DNA from 3 places in the Bradyrhizobium genosp. A genome. Region 1 is predicted to be linked to each of the others. Evidence: predicted binding sites of a transcription regulator. Region 1 holds the regulator's gene; each other region holds the start of a gene.

Region 1 (7,001 bases):
CTGGTCGACCTGCTGCCGATCATCTTCCAGGTCGCCGACGGGCTCGAGCCGCTGGCCCGGGAACGCCAGGTCGAGGTCGAGACCCATCTGCCTGAGACCCCGGTGATGATCGCCGGCGATCGCGAGGAGCTGCTGCGCCTGTTCGAAAACCTGATCGAGAACGCGCTCAAATACGGCGCTTCCGGCGGGCGCGTCATCGTGTCGCTGAACGCGACACCGGCGATTGATGGAACTCAGGAAGTCCGGGTCATGGTGCGCGATTTTGGCCCCGGCATCGCGCCCGAGCACCTGCCGCGCCTGACCGAGCGCTTCTACCGGGTGGACGTCGGCGACAGCCGCTCGCAGGGCGGAACCGGATTGGGATTATCGCTGGTGAAACATATTCTTAACCGTCACCGCGGCCGTCTTTTGATCGAAAGTGTCCCTCGGCAGGGTGCCACTTTCACCGCCTGTTTTCCCCAGGCCAAGACTTTAGTCTAGACCCGAAAATCAAGCGATTTCAATTGCTTGACAACGTCATCCGACTGTCACGAAACCTTCGTAAAAGCACAGCCGACCGCTCCTAAAGGGGGCGGCGCGGGGAGCGCGATCGGGCGCTGATGGCGCTTCGCTCCCCTGTATGGAGACCAGCATGAATTTCATCAAAACGATCGTCGCTGCTGGCTTGGTCGCCGCAACGACGACGGCGGCCTTTGCTGCCGACATCACGGGTGCAGGCGCGACCTTCCCGTTCCCGGTCTATTCGAAGTGGGCTGACGCCTACAAGAAGGAGACCGGCAACGGCCTGAACTACCAGTCGATCGGCTCCGGCGGCGGCATCAAGCAGATCCAGGCCAAGACCGTGACCTTCGGCGCCAGCGACGCGCCGCTCAAGGCCGACCAGCTCGAGAAGGACGGTCTCGTCCAGTGGCCGATGGTGATGGGTGCCATCGTTCCCGTCGTCAACATCGAGGGCGTCAAGGCCGGTGAGATGGTGTTCGACGGCGAGACCCTCGCCAACATCTATCTCGGCAAGATCACCAAGTGGGACGACGCCGCGATCAAGAAGCTCAATCCGAACGTGAAGCTGCCGTCGGACGCGATCACCGTGGTTCGCCGTTCGGATGGTTCGGGCACCACCTTCAACTTCACCAACTATCTCTCCAAGGCCAGCGCGGACTGGAAGAGCAAGGTCGGTGAAGGTACCGCCGTCGAGTGGCCGGTTGGCGTCGGCGCCAAGGGCAACGAAGGCGTGTCGGGCAACATCAGCCAGACCAAGAACTCGATCGGCTATGTCGAGTACGCCTATGCCAAGCAGAACAAGCTGACCTACACGGCCCTCGTCAACAAGGCCGGCAAGACGGTGCAGCCGACGGTCGAGGCTTTCCAGGCGGCCGCTTCCAACGCCGACTGGGCCAAGGCTCCCGGCTATTACGTCATCCTGACCGACCAGCCCGGCGAGAAGTCCTGGCCGATCACGGCTGCGACCTTCATCCTGATGCACAAGGAGCCGGCTGATAAGGCGGCGTCGAAGGAAGCTCTCAAGTTCTTCGCCTGGGCATTCAAGAACGGCGCCAAGGCAGCCGAAGAGCTCGATTACATCCCGATGCCCGAGAGCGTCGTGAAGCTGATCGAGAAGACCTGGGCGGCCGACATCAAGAGCTAAGCTCTCACGCGATGCGGCCGCAAATGGCCGCATGCCGGACCACATGACTTCTGCCCCGGATCAGCGTGTTGCTGCATCCGGGGCACGAGACTGGTGACACAAGAACAAGTATCGTTTGGACAGGGGATCGGCGTGGCAGAGATGGCTGTCGAGAGCAATGTAGTAGACGCCGCCGGACCATATGATCGCGCCAAGGCCTTGAGCGCGTTCAAGCTTGGCGATGTCACCTTCTACTGGATCACTCGCCTCAGCGCGATCTCCGTGCTGCTGATCCTCGGCGGCATCATCATTTCGCTGATCGTCGGCGCTTTCCCGGCGATGAGGGAATACGGCTTCGCGTTCCTGTGGACGCAGCGCTGGGCACCGTCGGCGGATCCGCCTGTGCTCGGCGCGCTCGGGCCGATGTACGGCACGCTGGTCACCTCCTTCATCGCGATGCTGATCGCCATTCCGGTTGGTCTCGGTATTGCGATCTTCCTGACCGAGCTCTGCCCGCAATGGCTGCGCCGCCCGATCGGCATGGCGATCGAGCTGCTCGCCGGCATTCCCTCGATCATCTACGGCATGTGGGGCTTCTTCGTGTTGGGTCCGTTCCTGGCCAACAACTTCCAGCCCTTCATGATCAAGATTTTTGACGGCGTCCCTGTGCTCGGCGCGATCTTCGCAGGTCCGCCGTCCTATCTCAGCCTGTTCAACGCCGCGCTGATCCTCGCCATCATGGTGCTGCCCTTCATCACCTCGATCTCGGTCGACGTGTTCAAGACGGTGCCGCCGGTGCTGAAAGAGGCCGCCTACGGCGTCGGCTGCACCACCTGGGAAGTCGTCCGCAGCGTGGTGATCCCCTACACCCGCGTCGGCATCATCGGCGGCGTCATGCTGGGGCTGGGTCGCGCGCTCGGCGAGACCATGGCGGTGACCTTCATCATCGGCAACTCGTTCCGCATCTCGTCATCGATCTTCGCGCCGGGCACCACGATCTCGGCGGCGATCGCATCCGAATTCGCCGAGAGTGACGGCCTGCACCAGTCCGGCCTGATCCTGCTCGGCCTGCTGCTGTTCGTGCTGACGTTTTTCGTGCTCGCCGGCGCCCGGCTGATGCTGATGCGGCTGGAAAAGAAGGCGGGGAACTAGCATGAACCCGATTTACGCACGCCGCCGCCGCAAGGACATCCTGATCCGCGGGCTTTGCTTCGGTGCCGCCGCCTTCGGCGTCACCTGGCTCGCGCTGATCCTGATCACGCTGCTTTACAACGGCATCGCCGGCCTCAACCTCGAACTGTTCGTCGCGGACACGCCGCCTCCGGGCTCGACCGAAGGCGGCCTGCGCAACGCCATCGTCGGCTCGCTGATCATGACCGCGATCGGCGTCGGCATCGGCGCGCCGCTCGGCATGTTCGCCGGCACCTATCTCGCCGAGTACGGCCGCAACGACAAGCTGACCTCGGTGATCCGCTTCATCAACGACATTCTGCTCTCGGCGCCCTCGATCATCATCGGCCTGTTCATCTACGGCGCGGTGGTGGTGCCGATGCGCGGCTTCTCGGCAATCGCAGGCTCGCTCGCGCTCGCCGTCATCGTGATCCCGGTGGTGCTGCGCACGACCGAGGACATGCTGCTGCTGGTGCCGAACGCGCTGCGCGAGGCGGCTTCTGCGCTCGGCCTGCCGCGCTCGCTGGTGATCAAGCGCATCGCCTACCGTGCCGCGCGCTCCGGTCTCATCACCGGCGTGCTGCTCGCTACCGCCCGCGTCGCCGGCGAAACCGCGCCGCTGCTCTTCACCGCGCTGTCGAACCAGTTCTTCAGCCTCAGCCTGAACAAGACGATGGCGAACTTGCCGGTCACCATCAACAACTTCGTCCAGAGCCCCTACGTCTACTGGAAGCAGCTCGCCTGGAGCGGCGCGCTGCTGATTACCCTGACCGTGCTTGCCCTGAACATTGGCGCTCGCATTCTTGGCGCCGAGAGGACCGCAAAATGAGTGATCTTTCCGTATCGATGAGCGCTGCCGGTGGTCTGCCGCAGGCGCCCATGCTGCCGGAAGCGCCCGCCAAGGTGACGGTGCGCAACCTCAACTTCTATTACGGCGAGCACCACGCGCTGAAGAACATCAATCTGGTGCTCGGCGCCAACCGCGTCACGGCGTTCATCGGCCCGTCGGGCTGCGGCAAGTCGACCCTGCTGCGCATCTTCAACCGGATGTACGACCTCTATCCGGGTCAGCGCGTCACCGGTCAGCTGATGCTCGACCAGACCAACATCCTCGACCCCAAGCTCGACCTCAATTTGCTGCGCGCCCGCGTCGGCATGGTGTTCCAGAAGCCGACGCCGTTCCCGATGACGATCTACGAGAATATCGCCTTCGGCATCCGTCTCTATGAGAAGATCTCGAAGTCGGAGATGGACGACCGCGTCGAGAAGGCGCTGCGCGGCGGCGCGCTGTGGAACGAGGTCAAGGACAAGCTCAACGCTTCCGGCCTGTCGCTTTCCGGCGGCCAGCAGCAGCGCCTCTGCATCGCCCGCACCGTCGCGGTGCGGCCCGAGGTGATCCTGTTCGACGAGCCCTGCTCGGCGCTCGATCCGATCTCGACTGCGAAGGTCGAGGAGCTGATCCAGGAGCTGTCCGAGAACTACACGATCGCGATCGTGACCCACAACATGCAGCAGGCGGCCCGCGTCTCCGACAAGACCGCCTTCATGTATCTCGGCGAGCTGATCGAGTTCGACGACACCAGCAAGATCTTCACGTCGCCGACCGACCGACGCACGCAGGATTACATTACCGGCCGGTTCGGCTGAGGAGACTGGATATGGGTTCTGAACATACCGCAAAGGCCTTCGACACCGACCTCCAGGAGCTCACCCGGTCGGTGGCGGAAATGGGCGGCCTCGCCGAGCGCATGATCGTCGATTCCGTCGACGCGCTGATCCGCCGCGACGTCGCGCTCGGCCAGCGCGTCGTCGCCACCGACGCCGACATCGACGCCCTCCAGAAGAAGATTGAGGAGCACGCCGTGCTCACCATCGCCCGCCGCCAGCCGATGGCGGTGGACTTGCGCGAAATCGTCGGCGCCATGCGGGTCGCGACCGATCTCGAGCGCATCGGCGACCTCGCCAAGAACATGGGCAAGCGCGTCGCGGCGCTGGAGACGGATTTCCATCCGCTGAAACTGTTCCGCGGCCTCGAGCACATGACCGACCTCGTGCAGCAGCAGGTCAAGTCGGTGCTGGACGCCTATGCGGCGCATGACCTGCCGGCGGCGATGGCGGTGTGGAAGGGCGACGAGGAAGTCGACGCCATCTGCACCTCGCTGTTCCGCGAGCTCCTCACCTATATGATGGAGGATCCGCGCAACATCTCGTTCTGCATCCATCTGATGTTCTGCGCCAAGAACATCGAGCGGATCGGCGACCACGCCACCAACATTGCCGAGACCGTGTTCTACATGATCGAAGGCCAGGCCATCACCGACAAGCGACCGAAGGGCGACATGACGACGTTCGCCGCGCCGGTCCCGAACACCTGATTTCACGATACCTGAACACGCAAGGAGCCACGACACCATGGGCGCACGCATTATGGTGGTTGAAGACGAGGAAGCTCTGACCGAGCTGCTTCGCTACAACCTCGAAGGCGACGGCTATGACGTCGAGACGGTGATGCGCGGCGACGACGCCGACACCCGCCTCAAGGAGCACATCCCCGATCTGATCGTGCTCGACTGGATGCTGCCGGGACTATCAGGCATCGAGCTGTGCCGGCGGCTTCGTGCGCGGTCCGACACCAAGCAGCTGCCGATCATCATGCTCACCGCGCGCGGCGAGGAGAGCGAGCGGGTGCGGGGCCTTGCGACTGGCGCCGACGATTACATCGTCAAGCCGTTCTCGGTGCCTGAGCTCCTGGCGCGCGTGAAAGGTCTGCTCCGGCGCGCAAGCCCCGAGCGGCTCGCTACCGTGTTGGCTTTCGGCGACATCGAGCTCGACCGCGAAAAGCGCCGCGTGGCGCGCTCCGGCCGGCCGATCGATCTCGGCCCGACAGAATATCGCCTGCTGGAGTTCTTCCTGGAGCACCCCGGCCGCGTGTTCTCGCGCGAGCAGCTGCTCGATAGCGTCTGGGGCCGCGACATCTATATCGACGAGCGCACCGTCGACGTGCATATCGGTCGCCTGCGCAAGCTGCTCAATCTCGGTCGCGAGCAGGACCCGATCCGCACCGTCCGCGGCGCGGGGTATGCGCTCGATGATCGCTTTGCAAAGGCCGAGCAGACGTAGGGCTGGCAGTTTGATTTGAGCTGCGGCCACAGACTCCAATGTCGTCCCGGCCTAGTTGCGCAATTGCGCGCGGGGGGCCGGGACCCATAGCCACAGGTGGACGTGGTGGGCGGGACTTGGAGTGACCCCTTAGCGCAGAAATTGCGTTCTCGGAGAATGGGTCCCGGCCCCCGTGCGCAATTGCGCACTAGGCCGGGACGACACCAAACTTTGTTGACTCGTCGCGCGCTGAACCTCAGCGCGGGCTCGGCTTCGCCGGCGCACGCCGGCGATCCGCTGCCGGCTGATACGCCACCCGCGAGTGCTGGGCGCAATAGGGCAGCCCGGAGAGCGCCTTGCCGCCGCAGAAGAAGAAATCCGGGCTCGAGGGATCGCCGACCGGCCAGTGGCAGGTCGCCTCGTTCAATTCGAGCAGCGACAGCCGCTGGCTCATCGGCACCACGTTGTCGTAGGTGACCGGCTCGGCCTCGACCTCGACCTCGAAGGCCTGCGCCAGCGCGGTATTGCCGCGTGCCATAGGCCTGCTCACCCGCATCATGTGCTGCGCTGGGCGCGCCTTGCGCGGCCGCGGAGCTGCCGAAGACGGACTCTTGGCGCGGCCGGAGAGGCCAAGCCTGTGCACCTTGCCGATCACGGCATTGCGGGTGACATTACCGAGCTCTGCCGCGATCTGGCTGGCCGAAAGTCCGGCCTCCCAGAGCTTTTTCAGTTGCTCGACGCGATCATCCGACCAGGTCAAAACCGTCATTGCACCCTTTCCTTCGCCGGCGCCTGCCATCCTGGGGCCGCACGACGAATGCCTAAGCCTCGAAAAACCCGTGCCGTCAGAATCCCTTAAGGCTCGCCGGGCGCAATGAGACGCCCGAACGTTTACGCCGGTACATGAGGACTTAGAGGATCAGAACCGCTGCACGAGATGTCGTATCTGACAAGCCAAACGCTACAATATGGCGTGACTCACGCGCAAGAGTCCGCCGACTCGCTTCCACATGTTCCGTGGCCAAAACCCCGCAAATCTGGCACCGCAAGACTACGGAATCAGCATTTCGTGGGGCTTTCCGGGCGGCATTGACACCCGTGGTGCCAA
Region 2 (7,001 bases), 210 kb from region 1:
GATCGACGATGCCCGGCAGTACCAGCAGGTTGCGCGCATCGATCGCCAGCCGCGCGCGGCCGCGAGACGCATCGATCTGCGCGATGTCGGTTCCCGATACTGCAAGGGAGGTTTCGGCGAGCTCGGAGCCGATCAGGGCCCGGCCACCTTCGATGAAAATGTCTGTCACGCGACCGCGCTTCGTTTGCTGGCAGAGGAATGTGCCCCTGCTTCGTATGCCGTCAGGAAATCTTCAATTGCGAGCTTGCGGAAATCGGGCAGTGCCGCACGCAATTTGTCGTGATCCCAGTCCCACCATGCCAGCCTGGCGAGCCGTCCGGCAACCTCTTCCGAGAACCGCCGCCGCACGATGCGCGCCGGATTGCCGGCGACGATGGTCGGTTGGACCGAAGGCACCTTGGCCATGCTGCATCCTAGAATTTCGGGGGCGGGCGCTCGTCATCGAGTGGCTTGATGACAATGTCATGACAGCACGATGACGGGGGTGGGGTGTGTAGGATCGCCGCACTGCGATGTGCATGTCACACAAGTGTCAAGTGCCGGCGCTAGCGGTGGCCTCCAGCTACTCTGGAGCCCTGCATGCTGGTGGTGGAAGGTCTGACGTGCCGCTTCGGCGCAAAAGCCGCGGTGGACGACGCTTCGTTTCAAATCTCCCCCGGCGGCTTCGTCGGTGTGATCGGGCGCTCCGGCGCCGGCAAGTCGACCCTGCTGCGAACCATCAACCGCCTGGTGACGCCGACGCAGGGCCGCATCATGTTCGACGGCCTCGACGTTACGGCGCTGCGCGGCAAAGAGCTGCGGCAGTGGCGGGCGCGATCTGCGATGATCTTCCAGCAGTTCAACCTGGTCGGCCGGCTCGACGTGCTGACCAACGTGTTGATGGGACGTCTGGCCACGATGCCGGCCTGGCGCTCGCTCACGCAGACCTGGCCCGAACACGACAAGGCGCTGGCGATGTCGGCGCTGGAACAGTTCGACATTGCCTCGCTCGCCGCCCAGCGCGCCGACCAGCTCTCCGGCGGCCAGCAGCAGCGCGTCGCGATTGCCAGGGCGCTGGTGCAGCAGCCCGACATTATCCTCGCCGACGAGCCGATCGCATCGCTCGATCCGCGCAACACCAAGATCGTCATGGATGCGCTTCTGCGCATCAACAAGCATTTTGGCATCACCGTGCTCTGCAATCTTCATTCGCTCGACCTGGCGCGCAGCTATTGCGACCGCCTGATCGGCATGGCGCAGGGCCGCGTGGTGTTCGACGGCGCGCCGTCCGCGCTGACCGACCTTGTCGCACGTGAGCTCTACGATCTCGAAGCCGCCGACGTCATGGGCGGCACGCCTGCGCCGGCACCCGAGGGTGTTCCGGCACTCGGTACCGCCGCGGCCGCTTGAGCCGCGCCGCATCCTCGATTGCCAGTTTTTGCGTCCACAGACCCCAACCGATGAAGAGGGTATCATGATCACTCGCAGATTAATTCTCGCAGGCGCCGCCGCGCTCACCTTCGCCGGATCCGCTTCCGCCGAAGACTGGAAGTCGAAGTATCCGGAGATCACCTTCGCCGTGATCCCGGCCGAGAACGGCTCGGGCGTCACCGAGCGTTATGGTCCCTTCATCAATTATCTGTCGAAGGAGCTCGGCGTGAAGGTGACACTGCGTGTCGCCAACGACTACGCGGCTGTCATCGAGGGCCAGCGCGCCGGCAACATCCACATCGGCTATTACGGCCCGGCCTCGTTCGCGCGCGCCCGCCTGACCGGCGTCAAGACCGACGCGTTCGTCATCGACGTCAATGCCGACGGCTCGAAGGGCTACTACTCGGTGTTCTACGTACTGGCGAAGTCACCGTACCAGAAGATCGAAGACCTCAAGGGCAAGAACCTCGGGCTTGTCGATCCGAACTCGACCTCGGGCAACAACATGCCCCGCTTCAAGCTGAACGCAATGGGCATCGATCCCGACGCCTACTTCTCCAAGGTGGTCTTCACCGGCAGCCACGAGAATGCTGTGCTGGCGCTGGCCCAGGGCACCGTCGACGTCGCCGCCAACTGGTGGAACGCCGACGACGATTCCAACCTGACCCGCATGCTCAACAAGGGCATGGTGAAGTCGACCGACGGCACCGTGATGAAGAAGGAAGACTTCCGGATCATCGTGAAGTCCGACCTCATCATCAATTCGCCCTACGCCTATCTCAGCGATCTGCCCGACGACATGAAGGCCGCGATCAAGAAGGCCTTCCTCGATGCGGCGCAGAAAGACCCCGAGGCGTTCAAGAAGCTCTCCGACGGCAAGAACAAGCCGTGGGAGCCGATCGCCAACGACGACTACAACAAGACCATCGAGCTGATAAAGTTCGTCGACGCTCTGCGCAAGAAGGCGACCTGACCTCGTCAGGACGACGTACTGGAGCCGGGTCGCTGGACCCGGCTCTTTTTCTTGATGGACTATCGAAGACATGACCCTCGCCGTTTCGATCCTTCCCGAGCCGCAGCTTGCGGCGCTGAACATCGCTTACCGCAAGGCAGTCGCGCGCAAGCGTTTGCGGCTTCTGGCAGGCGCCGCGCTGTTCATCGCCGCGCTAATCGTGGCCTCGATCGGCGCCGAGGTTAACCTGCGCACCTTCTTCACTTATTTCGGCAATTTCATCAGCTATTTCGACCGCATCCTCACGCTCGACAGCGGCCAGCGGGTTTGGACCAATGTCGGCGAGTGGTTCTGGGGCTGGCACAAATGGCTGAAGCTACTCGGCGAGACGCTGCTCATCAGCTATGTCGGCACGCTGACCGGCGCGGTCCTTGCCTTCGCGCTCAATTTCTTCGCCGCTGAAAACACCTCGCCCGCGCCCTGGCTGCGCTTCACGGTGCGGCGCCTGCTCGAGTTCGCCCGCACGGTGCCCGGCATCGTCTTTGCGCTGATCTTCGTGATCGCCTTCGGCCTGGGGCCGATGGCTGGCGTGCTCGCAATCGCGATCCACTCCACCGGCGCGCTCGGAAAGCTGTTCTCGGAGATCGTCGAGAATGCCGATATGAAGCCGGTCGAGGGCATCCGCTCCACTGGCGCGAGCTGGGTCGCCTGCATGCGCTTTGCGATCCTGCCGCAGGTCTCGGCGGGCTATGCCAGCTACGCGCTCCTGCGCTTCGAGATCAACGTGCGCGAGGCCTCGGTGATGGGCTTCGTCGGCGCCGGCGGCATCGGGCAGGAACTGATCGTCGCGATCCGAAAATTCTACTACTCCGACGTCAGCGCGATCCTCGTGACGATCATCGTCGCGGTCTTCCTGATCGACATTACGACCGGCTGGGTGCGCGGCCGCCTGTTCGGCAAGGAGGCGCGGACGTGAGCAAGCCGCCGGAAGTGAATACCGCGGAAATCCGCGCGCGCTATCCCGATGTCTTCAACCGCCCGGCGTCGTCGCGGCTGGCGACGCCCTTGATGCTCGTCGCGGCGCTGGCGATCTTCGTGTTCGGCCTGGTCGATCTCGATTTCTCGCCTGCGCGCCTGATCTCCGGACTGAGCCAGCTCGGCTGGATCAGCATGATGATGATCCCGCCCGATCCCGGCTCGTCGCTGCCGCTCTATCTGAAGGCGCTGGGCGAGACGCTCTCGATCGCTCTGCTCGGCACCACGCTGGCCGCGCTGCTGGCGCTGCCGGTCAGCCTGCTCGCCGCGCGTAATATCGTGCCGAATATTCTCCGCTTCCCCGTGCGCCGCTTCCTCGATTCGATCCGCGGCGTCGACACGCTGATCTGGGCGCTGGTGTGGATCAACGTCGTCGGGCTCGGGCCGTTTGCCGGCGTGCTCGCCATCGCGGTGTCGGATTTCGGCGCCTTCGGCAAACTGTTCTCCGAGGCGATCGAAGGCGCAGACCAGAAGGAGGTCGAAGGCATCCGCGCCTCCGGCGGCAGCACGCTGCACGAAATCCGGTTTGGCCTAATGCCCCAGGTGCTGCCTGTGATCGCCGGCCAGGTGCTCTATTTCATCGAGTCCAACACCCGCTCGGCCACCATCATCGGCATCGTCGGCGCCGGCGGCATCGGCCTCCAGCTCGCCGAGCAGATCCGTGTGCTGGAATGGCAGAAGGTGTCGTTCCTGATCCTGATGATCCTGGTCGCGGTCGCCGCGATCGATTTCATCTCGGGCAAGCTGCGGTTCGCGATCATCGGGCGAAGGGCTGTGGCGTAGCTTCTTCGCCTCTCCCCGCGTGCGGGGAGAGGCCGACGCGCGCAGCGCGGCGGGTGAGGGGGACTCTCCGCGAAACTAGCTCTCACCGTGATCGTGGAAACAGCCCCTCACCCCAACCCTCTCCCCGTAAGAACGGGGCGAGGGAGATCAGGCAGCTCCCCCTACGGCTCCACCAAAAACTCCACCCGTTCCGCCGCAAAGCGCGAGTGCTTGGTCACCAGCGGCTTGCCCTCGAGATCGAGGTCCGTCGCATCGACCACCAGGATCGGCCGCCCCAGCGGCAGGTCGAGCCGCGCGGCGTCGGTGGCGTCGACGATGCCGGCGGTGATCCGGGTGGCGCCGCGGCGGTAGTCGCGGACGCCGTAATGCTCGAGCAGCTTTGTCATCGAGCGCGTCGCGGCAAACACCTCGCCCGCGCCCGGAAACAGTTCCGCCGACAGCCAGGTGGTGGAGACGCAGATCGGCGTGCGGTCGGCGAGGCGAATGGCCTCGATCCGCACCAGCGGCGCGCCGACCTTCAAGCCCAGCTCGCGCGCGAGGTCGCGGGTCGCGACATCATCGGACGCCTCGATCAACCGGCCATGCGGCTCGCGGCCTTCGGCGCCGACGATCTCGGAGAAGCGCGTGCGCGAACGCAGCGGATAGGCGAGCTTCTGCGCCTCGACATAGGTTCCACTGCCGCGCTCGGCGCGCACGATGCCGCGTTCGGCAAGGGCCGCCAGCGCGCGCCGCACCGTGTGGCGATTGACGCGATAGGTTTCGGCGATCTCCATCTCGCCCGGCAACTTGTCGCCGGCGGCAAAACGGCCGTCGGCGATGCCGCGCTCGATGCCATCGGCAACGAGGCGCCACAGCGCGACGCCTGATGAGGCGGTGTCCTGCATGCTCATGTCGGCGGCCAGCCTAGCCCGAAAATCACAGGTTTGTCACGAAACAGTCATGGCGTTTCCGTATCAAGTTGTCTAGTATCATAGACAACTTGAATTCGGCAAGGTCGGTAGATTCGGTGACCCAGCACAACACTCAACAAGCCCAGCGCCAGGCCGCCATGGCCGTGCTGGCGCACGCGGAGGCAGGCGAGATCGCCGCCCGCCTCCGCGCGATCCCCTTGCCCGGCCATCAGGATTTGCGCGCGCCGGAGAACGGCCTGGTGATGTTGCGCGGCCGGGTCGGCGGCGACGGCGCGCCGTTCAATCTCGGCGAAGCAACGGTGTCGCGCGCCGCGGTGCGGCTTGCGAGCGGCGAGGTCGGCTTCGGCTACACGCTCGGGCGCGATGGCGAGAAGGCGCGGTTGATCGCGCTATGCGACGCGCTGGCGCAGTCGCGCGATTTTGGCGGGCTCGTGGAGCGCGACGTTATCGCGCCGTTGCGTGAGGAGCTTATGATTCGGCGCAAGCAGACGGCGGAAGAGACCGCTGCGACGAAGGTTGATTTCTACACCATGGTGCGCGGTGAGGGGTGAGGCCATGACCACGATTGCGGAACTGCCGCCGGGGTTCGTCGACAAGGTGTTGTCGGCGCAATCGACTTTTCGCTCGGTCATGGACGCGATGGCCCGTCCGGGCTCGGTCCAGCGTATCGTGCCGATGGCGGGAGCGCCCGCTACGATGATGCGCGGCACCGCCGCGATCGCGCTGACGCTGTTCGACCACGACACGCCGCTCTGGCTCGATGCGCGGATGTCGGAAAGCTCCGACGTCCTGAAATGGCTGAAGTTCCACACCAGCGCGCCGGTGATCCAGGATCCCTCCATCGCGGCCTTTGCGCTGATCAGCGACGGCGGCGCGCTGCCCTCGCTCGAGCGCTTCGCGCTCGGCACCAACGAATATCCTGACCGTTCGACCACGGTGATCATTCAGGTCGACAGCCTGGACGCAGGCCGCAGCTTCGAGCTGCGCGGCCCCGGCATCGACGGAACCGCGACGCTGCAGGCGTCGATCAAACCGTTCGATCTGTTCGAGCGCTTAAGTTTCAACGAGACGCTGTTTCCGCGTGGCATCGACGTGGTTCTGGTCGCCGATGATTCCGTGGTTGCGATCCCGCGCACCACCCGCGTCATGAGCAAGGGAGGCTAGAGGCATGTATGTCGCAGTCAAAGGCGGCGAACGCGCCATCGAGAACGCTCATCGCCTGCTCGCCAACGCGCGGCGTGGGGACCAAAGTGTTGCGGAAGTCTCGCTTGACCAGATCTCGGAACAGCTTGGGCTCGCCGTCGACCGCGTCATGAGCGAAGGTTCGCTCTATGACCGTGAGCTCGCGGCGCTGGCGATCAAGCAGGCGCGCGGCGATTTGATCGAGGCGATTTTCCTGGTCCGCGCCTTCCGCGCCACCTTGCCGCGTTTCGGCGCCAGCGAGCCGGTCGACACCGGCGCCATGCGGGTGCAGCGGCGGGTGTCCTCGACCTTCAAGGACATTCCCGGCGGCCAGATCCTTGGACCCACCTTCGACTACACCCACCGCCTGCTCGATCCCTCGCTGGCCGAAGGCCTTATGCCGGAAGCGCCGGCTGTGGCCGAAGCCTCGACGGCGCCGACGCCGCGCGTGACCGACATCCTGGGCCGCGACGGGCTGATCGAGACCTCGCCGCAAGCCGAAGACGGTGCCAGCGTCGGCGATATCACCCGCGAGCCGCTGAACTTTCCTGCGGACCGCGATTTGCGCCTGCAGAATCTCGCGCGCGGCGATGAAGGCTTCCTGCTGGCGATGGGCTACTCCACCCAGCGCGGCTACGGCCGCAACCATCCCTTCGCCGGCGAGATCCGCTTCGGCGAGGTCGAGGTGGAGTTCGTTGCCGAAGACGTCGGCTTTGCTGTGCCGCTGG
Region 3 (7,001 bases), 4.2 Mb from region 1:
TTCTCCCCGCTGGGGGAGGTGAACTAGCGCCGCACGATCGATCCGCTGCGCCCGATCAGGCGGGCGAACTGCTTGAAGCGGCTGCCGACACGGTCGGCGACGAGATCGCCGAGCCGGTGTTCGAACACCAGCATCAGATTGCGCCCCTGACTGCGGAAATGCGTGGCGGACAGCACGCCAGGACGTGCCGCCGAGATCAGATGCGCGACACGGAATGCCGCGCCAAGGAGGCGGGCGCGTTCGAGCTGCGCCGGTGTCAGCAATTCCTGCATCGTCAGCGGCGGCTGGTTCTCTTCGCTCAAGCCGGCATAGCGATAAAACACGGACAGTCCGACGAAGGCGCGCTCGCGGTGGTCGATCGCGCCGAAATTCGCGTTGACCACGAGGCTCAGCGTCTGCTCGCCGCGATGGTCGGGATGGACGCGCCAGCCGATGTCGGACAGAAGACAGGCGGTGTGGCGCAGACGGCGATCTTCCTCGGTCTCGCGCAACTTCACCACGCGCGCCAGACGATCGGTCCAGGTCATCAGCTCGCGGGCGTGCTTGGCCGAGCGTGACAACAGCTGGTTCAGCTCTTCGGCGGCGCAGATCAGACCGTCCTTGTTGCGCTCGGCCTCGGGCAGCTTCTCGTGCAGCAGCCCCTCGCGCACACCGAAGGTCGAGAACACGATGGTCTTCGGTTTTGCGACCCGGATGATGTGCTCGAGCACCAGCGCTGCGTAGGTAAGGAGAGGGCGCCGCGCATCGGCGACGACCTCGATGTCGGCGAGCATGTCGACGGCGGCGAGGCGCCGCAGGCGGCGGGCAAAATCGAGCGCCTCGGTCGCGGGAATCGAATAGCCGTGCATCACCTGGAGCGGATAGCCGCTCTGGATGATGTGGATGCGGGCGAGCGCGCGCCAGGTGCCGCCGACGGCGTAGAAGGTGCGGGCGCGGCCGGCGGCGAGCTGCGGCACCTCGTCGATCGCCTCGCGCACGATGCGGTCGGCGCGCTTCAGCGATTTGTGCGCGAGGTCCTGCAGTGCGAGACCTCCGAGCGGCAGCGTCACGCCGCTGCGCACGCTGTTCCCGCGCACGTCGATCAGCTCGAGCGAGCCGCCGCCGAGATCGCCGACGATGCCGTCGGGGCGGTGAATGCCGGAGATCACGCCGAGTGCCGACAGCTTCGCCTCGCGCGGTCCGGACAGGATCTCGATCTTCACGGCGCAGATGCGCTCGGCTTTCGCGATGAAGTCGGGGCCGTTGGAAGCGTCGCGGCAGGCCGCGGTCGCAATCGCAAACACGCGGCCGACCTGCATCACGCGGCACAGCGCGCGGAAGCGCTTCAGCGAGGTCAGCGCCTTGTCGACGGCGTCGGGCGCGAGCAGACCCGTGCTCTGCACCTCACGCCCGAGGCCGCACAGCGTCTTCTCGTTGAAGATCGGAATCAGGCTCCGCGCCAGCGCCTCGTAGACGACGAGACGAACCGAGTTGGAGCCGATGTCGATGACCGCGACGCTAGCGCCACGCTTGCGCGGGCGTTTCACGGCAAAGCTCTCCGGTCAGGACTGATGGCGTTCGTTTCGGCGCGTGAGACGGCGCGGCGAGGATTCCTTGAGCGACTTTCCACGGCCAGACAGACTCGGATTTGTCATGAAGTAATTGTGCACGTTGAAAGGCTCCTCGCCCTTCGCGGTCTTCATACGCGTTGAGGACCCGTCCGGCAACAATTGCCAACTCTGCTCATTGTCCTTCAGATTCGCGACCATGATCTGTTCGAGAACCTGCTGATGCACCGTGGGATTTTGCAGCGGACACAGCACCTCGACGCGGCGGTCGAGGTTGCGCGGCATCATGTCGGCCGACGAGATATACACAGCCGCTTTCGCGCTCGGCAGGCCCTGGCCCATGCCGAAGCAGTAGATTCGGCCGTGCTCCAGGAAGCGTCCGATGATCGACTTGACGCGGATGTTCTCCGACAGGCCGGGAATGCCGGGGCGCAGGCAGCAGATACCGCGGACCACGAGCTCGACCTGCACGCCCGCCTGTGACGCCTCGTAGAGCGCGTCGATGATATCGGGGTCGACCAGCGCATTCATCTTCATCCAGACCGCGCCGGGCTTGCCGTGACGCGCGTGCTCGGTCTCGCCCTGGATGTGCTCGATGATGCGCTTGCGCAGGGTCAGCGGCGACACCGCCATCTTTTCCAGATCGCTCGGCGCCGCGTAGCCGGTGATGAAGTTGAATACGCGCGCGGCGTCGCGGCCGATGGTCGGTTCCGAGGTGAAGTAGGAGAGGTCCGTATAAATACGCGCGGTGACCGGATGATAGTTGCCGGTGCCGGTATGGACGTAAGTGGTGAGGCTGCCGCCCTCGCGGCGCACCACCATCGAGAGTTTTGCGTGCGTCTTCAGCTCGAGGAAGCCGTAGACGACCTGCACACCGGCGCGTTCGAGGTCGCGCGCCCAGCGGATGTTGGCTTCTTCGTCGAAGCGCGCCTTCAATTCGATCAGCGCGGTGACGGACTTGCCGGCTTCGGCCGCTTCGGCCAGTGCGCGCACGATCGGCGAGTTGTTGGAGGTGCGATAGAGCGTCTGCTTGATCGCGACGACGTCAGGATCGCGCGCGGCCTGTTGCAGGAACTGCACGACCACGTCGAAGGATTCGTAGGGGTGATGGACGACCAGGTCCTTCTGCCGGATCGCGGCAAAGATGTCGCCGCCATGCTCGCGCACGCGCTCGGGATGGCGCGGCACGTAAGGGGTGAATTCGAGATCGGGCCGGTCGAGACGGGTGAGCTGCGACAGCTCGTTCATGGCGAGCACGCCGTCGACCAGGAACACCTCGTCGTCGGCCGCCGAGAGCGCGTGCTGCACGAAGCTGCGCAGCTGCTCCGGCATCTTGGCGTCGATCTCGAGCCGGATCACCGATCCGCGGCGGCGGCGCTTCAGCGCGGTCTCGAACAGGCGGACGAGGTCTTCGGCCTCTTCCTCGATTTCGAGCTCGGAGTCGCGGATGATGCGGAAGGAGCCCTGGCCGTGGAGACTGTAGCCGGGGAACAGGCGATTGATGAAAAGGCCGGTCACCTGCTCCAGCGAGATCAGGCGCACCACCTTGCCGTCGCCCGGCAGGCGAATGAAGCGGTCGATCTTGCCGGGCATGCGGATCAACGCGTTCATCTGCTTGCCGTCGATGGCACGCGTGAGCTGAAGCGCGATGGTGAAGCCGAGGCTCGGGATGAACGGAAACGGGTGGGCCGGATCAATCGCCAATGGTGTCAGCAGCGGGAACACGTTGTTGAGGAAATAATCCTCGAGCCAGGTCCGCTCCGCCTTGGTGACCTCTTTGCCGTCGACCAGCACGATGCCGACGTCGGCGAGCGTGCCACGCAAATCAGCCCAGATCGCCTGCTGGTCGGAGGCGAGCTTGGAGACGGTTCGGTTGATCAGCGCGAGCTGCTCGGACGGCGTCAGGCCATCGGGGGCGCGTTCAGCGATGCCCTCGCGGATCTGCGCCTTGATGCCGGCGACGCGGACCATGAAGAACTCGTCGAGGTTATTTGCGGAAATCGACAGGAATCGCACCCGCTCCAGCACGGGGTGGCTGGCGTTGACCGATTCCTCCAGGACGCGGCGGTTGAAATGCAGCCAGGAGAGCTCGCGATTGATGAATCGCTCAGGGCTCGAGGCAATCGCCGGCAGGGCCTCAGCTTCCGTGGCTTTCTCTTTCGTTTCAACAGCTTGCGCGGAGTCCATGAGAAGTCGGTCCATCCAGTTCGCCCCAATTTGCGACTTATGCGCAAAACCGGCCGGAGCATGTGTTAGCGCGATGACGTTTCGATGACATTGATGTTCCGCCGCCGCGCCGCGTCAAGCGGCGCTAAGGGGATTCGGCGGTCAGGCGTCCCGGAGCAGCTCGGCCGCGAGCGCCCGGGTGACGGGGCGGCCGAGCCGCAGCGCCTCGCCGTCGAGTAGTTCCACAGCGCGCCGGGCCGCGGCCGACGATCGCTCCAGCCGGGTCGCGAGGTAGCTTACCACGCTTTCGTCCACCGAGAGCTGGCGGTCGGCGCAGAACTTGACGATCAGGCCGCGGAACAGCTGGTCGTCCGGCGGCGCGAGTGAAATCACGGGAATCGTTCGAAGCCGGGAGCGGAGGTCGCGGAGCTCGACCTCCACCGCCGCCGGTGCCTCGCGTCCGGTGAACAGCACATAGGCGTCGTCCTCGCGGGCGAGGTTCATCAGATGGAAGAGGGCGCGCTCGTCAAAATCCCCGGCCTTGAGATCCTCGACCACCAGCGCGCCGGTCGCGAGCGCGCCGGGGACGCTGGCTGCGGTCAACGCATTGGCCGAAGTGGAGCGGGCGCCGGCCTCCTCGGCCCAGATCGCGGCGAGATGGCTCTTGCCTGAGCCTTCGGGGCCGGCGAGCGACATGACCCGGTTCGGCCATTCCGGCCAGCCGTCGATCAGGGCGAGCCCGGCAGCATTGGCGGGGCCTTCGAGAAAATTGTCCCGGCTGAGGCTCTCCGCGTGCGGAAGCGAAAACGCCAATTGTCGGGGATGAACGCGGCCTGCCACGCTTGCTTTGCTCCGTGCCGGCGCGCCGGCTTTGCTTGATGAGATTCGGCATATCGGGCGGGAGTTGGCCTTTTGCGGGGCCGTATCCCAGCTCATTTGCCGTCGATCGTGCTCATGTGCCGTAGCCACTCGACGAGATAGAGTGACACCGAAGAGAGCGTGAACACCGTGACCAAGCCCATCAGGATCATATCATAGGGCGCCGCCTGGAAGCCGAAGGCAAGCGCGGCCAGCACCAGGGCCGCGTAGGCGACCTGAGCTGCTGTGTTTAGCTTGGATACTTTCGACGGCTTCATCTCGACCGGCTTGTCGAACAGCCAGGACACGATCACGGCGGTGACGATCATGATGTCGCGCGACACCACCAGGATCACGATCCAGCGCGGGATGTCGCCCCAGATGCCGAGCGACAGGTAAATCGAGACCAGCAGGGCCTTGTCGGCGAGCGGATCGAGCAGGGCGCCGAGCTCGCTCGCCATGTTGAACCGCTTGGCCAGGAAGCCGTCGACGGCGTCGCTGATGCCGGCGACCAGGAAGACGGCGAACGCGACCTCCATTTGGCTCGACACGATGGCCCAGACGATGATCGGGACCAGCATGATGCGGCCCAGCGTAATGATGTTCGGAATACTCACGCGGCGCTTCCCGGCACCCGGCCTGACCTCGAATCCGGCCCGTTTGGAGGCTGAACCGGTTGATATCTACATACTATAGGGTGGGCCGCCACGCTTGCCATTGCGCGTCCCCGGAATTCGACGTAACCAGCCGCAAACCCACTGGAAATCGGGCATGACCGACCGCAAAAACGGCCTCACTTACGCCGATTCAGGCGTCGATATCGACGCGGGCAACCGCCTGGTCGACCTGATCAAGCCGATGGTACGCGCCACCGCACGGCCCGGCGCCGACGCCGAGATCGGTGGATTCGGCGGCCTGTTCGACCTCAAGGCGGCCGGCTTCAAGGATCCCGTCCTGGTCGCGGCCACCGACGGCGTCGGCACCAAGGTCAAGATCGCGATCGAGACCGGCCTGCATGGCGGGATCGGCATCGACCTCGTTGCCATGAGCGTCAACGACCTCGTGGTGCAGGGCGCCGAGCCGCTGTTCTTTCTCGACTATTTTGCCTGCGGCAGGCTCGACCCGGAGGCAACGGCGGCGATCGTCGCCGGCGTCGCCGACGGCTGCCGCGAGTCCGGCTGCGCCCTGATCGGCGGCGAGACCGCCGAAATGCCCGGCCTCTACAAGAATGGCGACTATGATCTCGGCGGCTTTGCCGTCGGCGCCGCCGAGCGGGGCACGCTGTTGCCGCGCAAGGACATTGCCGCGGGCGACGCCGTGATCGGCCTGGCCTCGTCGGGCGTGCACTCCAACGGCTTCTCGCTGGTGCGCAAGATCGTGGAACAGTCCGGCATCGGCTTCGAGGCGCAGGCGCCGTTCGCGCCGGTGATGACGCTTGGCGGCGCGCTGCTGACGCCGACGCGGCTCTACGTCAAATCCTGCCTGCGGGCGATCCGCGAAACGGCTGCGGTGAAGGGCCTCGCCCACATCACCGGCGGCGGTTTCACCGACAACATTCCGCGCGTGCTGCCGAAGCATCTCGGCGTCGGCATCGATCTGGCGCGCCTGCCGGTGCTGCCGGTGTTCAAATGGCTTGCGGCGCAAGCCGGCATCGCCGAGCTCGAAATGCTCAGGACCTTCAATTGTGGCATCGGCATGATCGCGATTGTCGAGCCCGAGAAGGTCGACGAAGTTGTGCGGGTCTTCACCGATGCCGGCGAGACCGTGGCACAGCTCGGCACCGTGATCCCGGCCGAGGGCGAGCATCGCGTCGTCTATAACGGCCATCTCGACCTGGCGCTGTGATGAAGCGCCGCGTCGCCATCCTGATTTCCGGCCGTGGCTCCAACATGTCCGCGCTGATCAAGGCAGCGGCTACGGCGGATTTCCCGGCGGAGATTTCGCTCGTCATCTCGAACAAGGCCGATGCGCCTGGGCTCGAACGGGCCAAGGCGGCCGGCGTGAAAACGCAGGTGATCGAGAGCAAGCCGTTCGGCAAGGACCGCGCCGGCTTCGAGGCGATGCTGCAGGCCGCGCTCGACCAGCACGGCATCGAGCTGATTTGTTTGGGCGGCTTCATGCGCCTGTTCACCGCCGAATTCGCCAAGGCCTGGTACGGACGGATGCTCAATATCCATCCGTCACTGCTGCCGTCGTTCCCGGGCCTCGACCCGCATGGCCAAGCCTTGCGCGCCGGCGTCAAGCTGTCTGGCGCGACGGTGCACTTCGTCATCCCCGAGACCGACGCGGGTCCGATCGTGATGCAGGGTGCGGTGCCCGTCAGCGATCACGACACGGCCGATACCCTGTCGGAGCGCATCCTCGAAGTCGAGCATCGCATCTATCCTGCGGCGCTGGGCCTGCTTGCGACTGGCAAGGTCCGGATCGAGG

The links. Region 1 encodes PhoB, which activates phosphate uptake and scavenging genes when phosphate is short. Its sites were predicted from a motif close to TGTCATNNANCTGTCAT; they were not measured.
Region 2: a site for PhoB is predicted at 5,105-5,121, ahead of phnF (phosphonate metabolism transcriptional regulator PhnF). Genes of this name have one in related genera too.
Region 3: a site for PhoB is predicted at 3,808-3,824, ahead of ACP2YP_RS18100 (RNA degradosome polyphosphate kinase). Genes of this name have one in related genera too.

Annotation. Positions count from the first base shown of each region.
Region 1 covers NZ_CP188196.1:8,125,092-8,132,092, reverse strand. The annotation lists gene ACP2YP_RS38145 (ATP-binding protein) at 1-480, shown strand, start outside; gene pstS (phosphate ABC transporter substrate-binding protein PstS) at 632-1,645, shown strand; gene pstC (phosphate ABC transporter permease subunit PstC) at 1,787-2,776, shown strand; gene pstA (phosphate ABC transporter permease PstA) at 2,778-3,623, shown strand; gene pstB (phosphate ABC transporter ATP-binding protein PstB) at 3,620-4,441, shown strand; gene phoU (phosphate signaling complex protein PhoU) at 4,453-5,169, shown strand; gene phoB (phosphate regulon transcriptional regulator PhoB) at 5,207-5,914, shown strand; gene ACP2YP_RS38110 (GcrA family cell cycle regulator) at 6,150-6,662, opposite strand.
Region 2 covers NZ_CP188196.1:7,916,513-7,923,513, reverse strand. The annotation lists gene ACP2YP_RS37140 (alpha-D-ribose 1-methylphosphonate 5-triphosphate diphosphatase) at 1-169, opposite strand, end outside; partial or broken gene ACP2YP_RS37135 (chloramphenicol acetyltransferase) at 166-378, opposite strand; gene phnC (phosphonate ABC transporter ATP-binding protein) at 580-1,389, shown strand; gene phnD (phosphonate ABC transporter substrate-binding protein) at 1,454-2,383, shown strand; gene phnE (phosphonate ABC transporter, permease protein PhnE) at 2,454-3,338, shown strand; gene phnE (phosphonate ABC transporter, permease protein PhnE) at 3,431-4,180, shown strand; gene phnF (phosphonate metabolism transcriptional regulator PhnF) at 4,342-5,070, opposite strand; gene phnG (phosphonate C-P lyase system protein PhnG) at 5,229-5,642, shown strand; gene phnH (phosphonate C-P lyase system protein PhnH) at 5,647-6,255, shown strand; gene ACP2YP_RS37095 (carbon-phosphorus lyase complex subunit PhnI) at 6,260-7,001, shown strand, end outside.
Region 3 covers NZ_CP188196.1:3,929,787-3,936,787, forward strand. The annotation lists gene ppx (exopolyphosphatase) at 24-1,526, opposite strand; gene ACP2YP_RS18100 (RNA degradosome polyphosphate kinase) at 1,542-3,734, opposite strand; gene ACP2YP_RS18105 (chromosomal replication initiator DnaA) at 3,876-4,553, opposite strand; gene ACP2YP_RS18110 (CDP-alcohol phosphatidyltransferase family protein) at 4,646-5,188, opposite strand; gene purM (phosphoribosylformylglycinamidine cyclo-ligase) at 5,343-6,416, shown strand; gene purN (phosphoribosylglycinamide formyltransferase) at 6,416-7,001, shown strand, end outside.